DNA from 4 places in the Odoribacter sp. N54.MGS-14 genome. Region 2 is predicted to be linked to each of the others. Evidence: riboswitches for the same ligand, from Rfam matches in the RefSeq annotation. Region 2 holds a riboswitch; each other region holds the start of a gene.

Region 1 (2,204 bases), on a different contig from region 2:
AAAAATCCATATAAATCGTTATTTATTTTTCCATACGGAATGTGCAATTTTTAACATTAACCGGATTTTGTTCCACTGTTGCTTTTCGGTAAGTTTGTTTCCCTCTTCGGTAGAAGCAAAGCCACACTGGGGACTCAGACAAAGCCGTTCCAGGGGAACATACTGGCTGGCTTCCGCAATGCGGTTTTTCACTTTCTGTTTATCCTCAAGGGCAGCATTTTTGGTTGTAATCAATCCCAAGACTACAGTTTGGTTCTGTATGAAGCGTAAGGGTTCAAAACCTCCCGAACGCTCGTCGTCGAATTCGAGAAAAAAAGCATCCACCGGGAGGTCGAATAAGGTTTCGGCAACCGGCTCATACCCCCCCCACGATGCCCAGGCAGAATGATAATTACCCCGGCAAACGTGCATTGTAATGGTCATTCCTTCCGGTCTTGAGTTCAAAGCCATCTCGTTTATCCGGGCAAAAAGGAGGGCCATTTCTTCCGCATTCACCTGTGGATTGCAGCGGAATTTTTCATCACAAAGCATACCCCATGTGCAATCGTCGAATTGGAGATAACGACATCCTGCTGCAGCGAAACCACTGATCACCTGGCGATAGGCCTGTGCTATATCTTCTAATAATCCGTCTATCTGGCCATATACTTTCAGGGTTTCATCCATATTTCCCTCGCGGATCAACTCGGCCAAAAGTTGTGCCGGAGAAGGAATCGTTTGCTTGGGTATCGCCTGGCCAGCCAGTTTCTGGATGAAACGGAAATGAGCGATCATGGGATGATTGTATCCTGTAATTTTCCCGGTCACTTTTACAGATTCCGGTCGGGTTTCCAGATTGTGAAATACATATCCCTGCCCAACTGCCTTTTTCTCTATGCCTCCTAATCCCCAAAAGAAGTCGAGGTGCCACCACGAACGGCGAAATTCCCCATCCGTAATAACCTGTAAGCCGACAACTTTTTGTTCGGCTATTAATTTTTCAATTTCTTCATCCTCGATTTGTTGGAGTGCGGCAGGAGATAATAAGCCTGATTCGAAGTCTTTTCTTGCTTTTTTCAGTCGTTCCGGTCGCAAGAAACTACCGACAATATCCGCCCTAAACGGAAGTTTTACCTGTTCCATTGATTTTAACAGAATTAAGGTAACTCACAGATAAGATAGATTGCATGTAAATGACCACTGCCCTGTACACACCAAGTACAGTTTACCAGTTCATTTATTCTGTCACCTTTCACCCGAAAGCTACGAATTAAACAAAAGTACTCAGGCAGGTCTTCTGACTTGTTCCGATTGTACGCCTTCCCACCGGACATACCGGCAGTGGCTTCCGAATGTACAACCTTTGAATAGAACTTACAGCTACGGGGATAGTCCCTGATTTTCACAGGAGTTCCCATTTTAATCCTGAATCAGTGATGACCGATTCTGAAACCTGATACCGACACAAATATAACGGAATTTATCGAATAAAAAAAAAGTTGGTTATTGTTTTGAAAAATTCAAAAGAAAATTAAAAACACCGGCAGGATGCGTCGGACGGATCCTTCAAATAAAAACAGGCCAGAAGGAAATACGAACACTCTGCCGCCTCCCACATACACCCGCATTTATCCCCGGTGTTTTAACAGTACAGTAATATATATGTGCAGGTGTCCGGCTCTGAATCCGCGAAAGCACAGACGATTGCTTGTATGGCAGGTCTTCTGACTTGCTCCAATCCAGACGCCTTCCCGTCGGAGGTATAAACGACAGTGGCAGAAGCATTGTCCGGACGTTGTAAAGAAGCTCACAGCAGCGGGGCCTGTCCGGGATTTACACCCGGTTCCCTTTTATTTCCTATACCGGATGGACATAGGAAAGCCAATACGCTTCAAAAATAGAGAATAAAATTTATTTTACAAATTTTAAGACAACTTATTTTGAAAACACCGGTAGAAATTTCAGCCCACCGATGCTTATAAACGATTCCTAAAGCGTATAAATAAAAGGCTGGAATCGATCGAAAGATAAGACCATAAAGCAACAAAATCACGCAGACACATTTCAGGTTGCCGACGCAACCACTGGAACGGAAAAACCAAACTATGGTGCAGGTTTTAAGCTTATGTCGATTGGCACATCGGTAAATAAACCACTGACTAACATCAGATATTCGGGAAATTTCACCCCATCACTCCATACCAGTGGAATATGAAGTAATTCTT
Region 2 (2,204 bases):
TATATTGTCCCGGGTAGCTATTCAGGATGCGCCAGTAATCTGCCTGGTCGGCTTGATTGTATACCGTTTCGAAATCGAGATATACGCCGCCTGAACGGGGATCGTCTTTCAGGAAATAATCGGCTCCGGCATCTTCGAACACTTGTGCCAGAAAACTTTGTCCTCCTACGGCATACCATGTTCCTCCGTGTATTTCACCGCTGAGTACGACTGGCCGGTGTTCGACCCGGGCTGTCAATCTTTTCAGATCATTGTATTTTTGTTCTATCTCATTGAATATTTTATTCGCCTTTTCTTCCTCTCCGATTAAAAGACCGACAAATTTAATCCACTCGGCTTGTCCCAATGGAGTCGTTTCTTTATAACCCAAATGAGGGACTAGTGGAATATCTACTTCTTTCATAGCGTCGTAGCCCCCTTGTTTGAAGGGAGAGATGAGGATCAGGTCGGGAGCGAGGTTCATAATGATTTCCGCATCGAAATTACCCTCGATACCGATTTTCTGAGTTTTCCCTTCGGCTAACTGTTGTTTGATCGTTGCATTATTCAAAAAGCGGGTACTGCTGATTCCCACGACTTGAGAAGTTGCTCCGAGCTTGATAAAATTAGAGAGTTGTAAAGAAGTCATACAGATGACGCCCCGGATCGGCAGATCGAGTACAGGTATATGCGGGGGAAGCTCAGGATGTGTGCCTCGCTGTCTTAGGGCGAAGGTATATTCCGAACCGGTTTCGCTTTGAGGATCTTTGATATGAAGGAGTCGGTAATTTTCGTGTTGTTCCAGCCAGAAGCCTTGTGCATAACGAATATTCGAACGATCTGTTTGTGTAGCGACAGGGTTTTGTTTTTTGCGGTTACCTGAACGACAGGAACCTAAGGCCAGACAAAAACCGATGGTAAATACCAGTGATAAAAAATAAATCTTTTTCATGCTCTTTTCCTCCGAAAGAAATTTGTTTATTAGCTATGATCGGCAGGTTTTCTGGCTTGTCATCTTTTCTCCTTCCCAAAACGCCCAGGTTTCAGTGGATCATTGAAAAGACCTGCAAAATGACAGTAATGACTTTACAGCTGCGGGGACAGCTTCGGGTTTTCACCGAATTCCCAAATTCCCATGCGGGGATACCGATGCTGCTACAAAGATAGTATTTTAGGCACTTTATCCTGTTAATTTTGTCCAAATTATAAAAAGAATAAATAAAGATTACTACTTTTGGTCACCATGTACTTTTATTTATTGGCCTTTATGAAAGTATGTGTATATGATAATAAGTAGAACGCAAAATGTAAACATGATGAAAAAGATCCTTTTTTTCGCTTTTTTCTGTTGTGCTTTTTTTTCTTATGCACAGAAAGCAGATTTAAAAAATTGTTACAAGTATTCGGAAGAAAATCTGAAGAAGTATTATCACTCTTTGAGTGTATTTCCTTCCTGGATATCCGGGACAGATATGTTTTGGTATAATTATATTACGCCCGGAGGTGCTAAATACTATCTGGTCAATCCGGTCCGTAAAAAAAAACTGGAAATGTTTGACATGGAAGATATGATCGGTAAATTAACCCAAGCTACGGGGATATCATTTAATATCAAAGATTTCCGATTGGGAGGGCTGAAATTTGATGAGGGGGATCCGTATTGTTTTTCTTTTTCCAAGGGAGGACTGGATTTTCATTACAATATCAGAACCCGGGAGCTGAAAAAACTGGACCCTGAACAAGCCTGCCGTTTTTATCCTCCGGCATCCCCTTATTGGTTAAAGTTTTCCCCTGACAGTAGTTACAGTATATATGCTTACCGGCACAATCTGTATCTGCTGAACAGGCAGGATACGGTTCCGGTACAGTTGACCACAGATGGAGAGAAGTATTATTCCTATAGTAATCAGAAGGACAGCGATTCGGATAAAAATACAACTCCCAATATTGTGTGGGCTGGAAATTCTAAGGTGTTTTACTGCTTACGTCAGGACAGGCGTAAGGTTGAAAATTGCTGGGTAGTTGATAATCTGGCCGAACCACGTCCTAAATTGCGTACTTATAAATTCCCTATGCCGGGTGAAAAATATGTTTTTACCTACGATCTGCATTTGTTTTATCCGGAAACCTGCCAACATATTGTTGTGAATATTGATAAATACCCCAATCAGGAGGTTCGGATTGTTGCATCTGATTTGGAAAATTGTCCGGAGGATCTTTATTTT
Region 3 (2,204 bases), on a different contig from region 2:
CTTTGATGGGAAAATGGTACAGGTGTTTGTAATCTTCACCGGTAATCTCTTCCAATACTTTCACCTCTTCGATAAAACTATTCCGCACATAAGGTGCCAGATAAAAATCAAAAGCCGGAATCGCCTGTCCGCCATGCATTTCATTCTGAGCCGTCTCGAGCGAAATGCAACCGAGGATGCTAGCCGTCTCGATCCGTTTTGCCGGACGGGATTCACCATGACCGACATAGAATCCGTTTTTCAGGATCTTATCCAAGGGATGCTGTACGCAGGTGAGACTTTTGGTCGGATAATAATCTTTATCGTGTATGTGCAGATATCCTTGCCGAACGGCATTTTTTACTTCTTCTACCAACAAATAATCGTCGACAAACGGCTTTGTCGTTTCACTGGAAAATTTCATCATCATCCCGGCAGGCGTATCCGCATTCATATTGGCATTTTCCCGGGTCACCTCATTCGATTTCGTCTCTATGATTTCCAAAAAGATATCCCGGGTTTTCGCTTTACGGGCCACACTACGCTGATTCCGGTAAGCAATATATAATTGAGCCACATCTTTACGGCGGCTCTTCATCAATTCGATTTCCACACAGTTTTGAATATCTTCGACACTCATCTGCTCCTGTCCCCGGCAAGCGATACGATCGGCAATTTCATGTGCCAATTGCATATCTTCTCCTTTATCGGTATGCAGCATCGCTCTTCTCACTGCAGCAACGATTTTCTCCTCATTAAAGCCAACTACACGGCCATCTCTTTTCAATACAGTCTGAATCATTATTTTACTTTTTAATCATAAACCGATAACTCATAAGGCAAGGAGAGGACAAAAAAAAGACAAGCGAATCCTTCTTTCCGGCCTTTCCTCGAAAGCCTCAGAAAACAATAATTACGGCAGGTCTTCTGACTTACTCCCGGTTTAAACAACCTTCCCGCCAATAACGGCAGTGGTTCTTCTCGGGTTTAAACCGCTCTACGGAGCTTACAGCAGCGGGACTGTCCGGGATTCTCACCCGATTCCCTTTTCATCTCATCCCTACGCTAGGATAAGAACCGAAATCAAGACAAAAATAGAAAGTTTTTTACGAAGAGAAAAATATTTTCAGAAACTTTTCTGACATTTTTTCAAAGTAACAGATTATCAAAGTTTTCCAATACAAATCTTTTAATCTAGAATCCGGCACATTCAAACTATTGATAATCAACATATAACTACAAAACAAAATTCAAATCATCAAGCAATCAAACATTTAAAAGTTTTCCAAAATAAAAATCCAAAAATTAATCGAGTTAATATTTTTCAGCATTGATATTTTATTCTTCGTCTTTTACTTTTGATTTTTCATTTTGTAGATATTCCACCCAAATTCGGGCTGCTTCTTCCACTGTTTTGAGACAAGGACGTTTTTTATAATATTCGGGTGTCCGGGCTTCAGGCACCGGATCGAACCCGATTCTTGAGGGAGTCACCCCCAACAATTCACCGCAGATCAACGAACCGTTACGCTTCACAAATTTCTCTGCCAATTGTTGTACCAGTCTATAATTCGCTTCTTTCCCTTCCCTATCTTTTCCCTCTACACAACCTGTTTCGAGGCCTGCCAATATAAACATTCCGCAAGCAGCACCGCAAGTCATTCTCATCCGACCGATCCCTCCACCGAACGAAGCCGACATCCGTAATGCCTGTTCGAAAGTATAACCATACTCGTCTGCAAAAGCAGCACATACCGACTGTGAACAATTGTAGCCTTGCCGGAATAATTCGACGGCACGCTGTATCCGGTCTTCCATCATCCTATTTTTTAATGTCCGGCAAAAGTAACGAAAGACCGTGAGAATAGGAAATCTATTTCTTCTATTGCGTAATAATATTCCCTTGCAAATCTATATCCAAAGCCATATCGAGTCCCGGTTGTTGTTTAGGGGTCAAAATAAAATGATACCGATCTCCCTGAGGGAATTGCCGATAGTCGACGCTCCGTACGGTATAGTTTTCATAAGCGGTACTATTCAGGACTTCTTTCACCACCGCAGGGACTTCGGAAAACAATACCGGCCATTCTGTATACTGCCAGTTCATCGAGCGATCGAAATAGATTTGTTTAGCTTCGTTGCCGTCCAGCATATTCGCCTGATATGCCCCGTCGGACCATTTCCCGACTTCAGTCAGTAAAGCCTGCCTATAATTTTGAGTAACA
Region 4 (2,204 bases), on a different contig from region 2:
GAAAGAGTATTTAAGAGTAAATCAATATCTTGGCACTGATAAATCAAATTGATTGCATCTTAAATGTCAAAGCTCGTATTTTTGAAATAATCGGCTGGTAAAGATTGTCCCAGTATATTTTTACGCCTTATATTAAAAATGATTTAAAAAATTACTTAAAATAAACTTTCATCTCTCTTTTTTTGTACTTTTACCGTCGATTTTGGTGCTGCTCGTTATTTTCGTAACGGAGCGGTGAAAAGGGAATCAGGTGTGAATCCTGAACAGACCCGCTGCTGTAAGCTTTTTAAAGTCTTTGGACATTACTCACGCCACTGTTTTACATGAACGGGAAGGACGTCCGGAGATAAAGCAAGTCAGAAGACCTGCCAAGATCAGAAACTTGGTGTTCTCTGGGATTAGAATGCCGGTTGTACTGATTTTTAATTGGAATTATTCTATTGGATGTCGATGGAAAAACGTTCGATTTTTTTGTGGATTTCCACAAGAGGAATAATTGACCGATGACAATTAACAATTGACAATGATTGGAAGCTTTACTTCCATCAAAAAACAGCTGAAAAAAAGGGAAATGAGTAGGGAAATTGAATGTTGAATGATTGATAATCAATATGATGTAAATATTTCCTAAAGTATGTTGTTTTACAGTAAACTGGTATTTGTCAATAGTCAATTAACAAACGTCCTGTAAGGGGCATCACTTTGTAAACTTTATGAAATTTCGACTAATTTAATCGAAGATTTAAACGTCACACTTTTAGGACTGGATACTGAAAAATTAGGGGCTTTGGAAAAAATCGGAGGGAAGCTGTCATTGAACTGTACGGCAGAATATTTGAAGTTGCCTGCCGGTTTGAAAAATTTGAAGGTGTTTGTAGTATCGAAAGGTATAGAACGCCTGGATATCCAGGGAATAGAAATCGAGGAATTGCGATTCAGCGGTACCGGATTGGAAAATACGACGGTGATCGGTGACGATATTTTTAAAGGTAAAATCAGTTTGGATAACCTTTCGGGATATTTCCCGAAATTAGAAGGTTTCCGGGAAGTGGGAAAACTGAATATCGGTTATCTTGGCCTGAACGGAGGGAGCATTGAAATCGGTAATATCCGTAAAATTAACGGGGATTTCTCTTACTGGGCCAATTCCAATGTAAAGGCCGTCGAATTTCCTGCACTGGAAGAAGTAACCGGTAATTTTGAATTATATTCCAATATCAAGGAATACCATTTCCCCGAATTGAAGTCTATCGGAGGGAAGGCAATCATAAGTATCGACTATTATGATGAAAAGACTTTTCCGAATCTGGCGACGGTCGGGGAGGATATGATGTTTCAGACCGGATATGACTATTATGGATCGAGGGGACCGGCCGTGGTCTTGTATCCGGCTTTGAAGCAGGTTGGGGGGACATTGGAACTGCGCCCGATCGGACCAACTCCCTGGGGAGATAATGAGAATACCGGTTATTTGAATCAAACTCTGGAAAATCTGGATTTCTTGTCCAGCTTGGAAAAAGTGGGGGGAATCCGGATTCATGATCATGGGAAACTAGCTTCTTACGAGGCAATTAAAAAGGCCATCCTGACCTGTCCCGAAGAGAAATGGAGTGTGGAAAATAATTTGTACAATCCGACTTACAAGCAATTGGTAGAAGACCAGCAATGGATAAAACCTGCTATTCAGGAGTAACAGATGAAGCCTGTTTTTCAACTGTGAGATTAATCAGCTGAAAAAGTTGTAAATGTAAAAAATGATAAACCTATGAAGATAAATAATTTAATATATATTGTGTTGCTTGGCATTATTGTTTCGCTGACGAGTTGCGAGGACGATGACAGCCTGTTTTCCGGAAATGAAAACTACATCACCTCATTCCGACTGGTTCAGCAGGGAGATTCCTATGCCGGGATAATTAAGGGAGATAGTCTGATTTTGAGTATCCCTGAAAATCTTTCTCTTGAGGGGGCGACAATGGAGATTTTGTGTAGTGAAAATGCCCGGATATCTCCGGATCCTGGTGAAGTTGAGGATTGGGGAAAGTTACAAAATTTTACAGTAACTGCTTACAATAATACTCAGCGTGTTTACAAATATATAGTACGGAGAACCTTGACGGGTAGCGAAGGAGATGTTCGTCTGACTTCGGTTGAAGATTTGGAAGCCTTTGCTGCTCAGGGGATCAATAAAGTCAATGGAAATT

The links. A riboswitch is a leader RNA that binds a small molecule or an ion and turns the genes downstream of it on or off. The one in region 2 is predicted to bind cobalamin.
Region 1: another riboswitch for cobalamin. It lies ahead of WS42_RS03720 (5-methyltetrahydropteroyltriglutamate--homocysteine S-methyltransferase); the one in region 2 lies ahead of WS42_RS08455 (ABC transporter substrate-binding protein).
Region 3: another riboswitch for cobalamin. It lies ahead of WS42_RS00830 (anaerobic ribonucleoside triphosphate reductase); the one in region 2 lies ahead of WS42_RS08455 (ABC transporter substrate-binding protein).
Region 4: another riboswitch for cobalamin. It lies ahead of WS42_RS03700 (hypothetical protein); the one in region 2 lies ahead of WS42_RS08455 (ABC transporter substrate-binding protein).

The regions. Positions count from the first base shown of each region.
Region 1 is NZ_LARL01000010.1:18,284-20,487, forward strand. It holds gene WS42_RS03715 (acyl-CoA dehydrogenase) at 1-10, opposite strand, end outside; gene WS42_RS03720 (5-methyltetrahydropteroyltriglutamate--homocysteine S-methyltransferase) at 19-1,122, opposite strand; cobalamin riboswitch at 1,250-1,451, opposite strand; cobalamin riboswitch at 1,677-1,879, opposite strand; gene WS42_RS03725 (DUF2284 domain-containing protein) at 2,083-2,204, opposite strand, start outside.
Region 2 is NZ_LARL01000035.1:46-2,249, reverse strand. It holds gene WS42_RS08455 (ABC transporter substrate-binding protein) at 1-931, opposite strand, end outside; cobalamin riboswitch at 955-1,145, opposite strand; partial or broken gene WS42_RS08450 (DPP IV N-terminal domain-containing protein) at 1,296-2,204, shown strand, end outside.
Region 3 is NZ_LARL01000002.1:63,744-65,947, forward strand. It holds gene WS42_RS00830 (anaerobic ribonucleoside triphosphate reductase) at 1-781, opposite strand, end outside; cobalamin riboswitch at 880-1,076, opposite strand; gene WS42_RS00835 (C-GCAxxG-C-C family protein) at 1,318-1,797, opposite strand; gene WS42_RS00840 (PepSY-like domain-containing protein) at 1,862-2,204, opposite strand, start outside.
Region 4 is NZ_LARL01000010.1:12,929-15,132, reverse strand. It holds cobalamin riboswitch at 187-387, shown strand; gene WS42_RS03700 (hypothetical protein) at 788-1,693, shown strand; gene WS42_RS03695 (DUF5018 domain-containing protein) at 1,766-2,204, shown strand, end outside.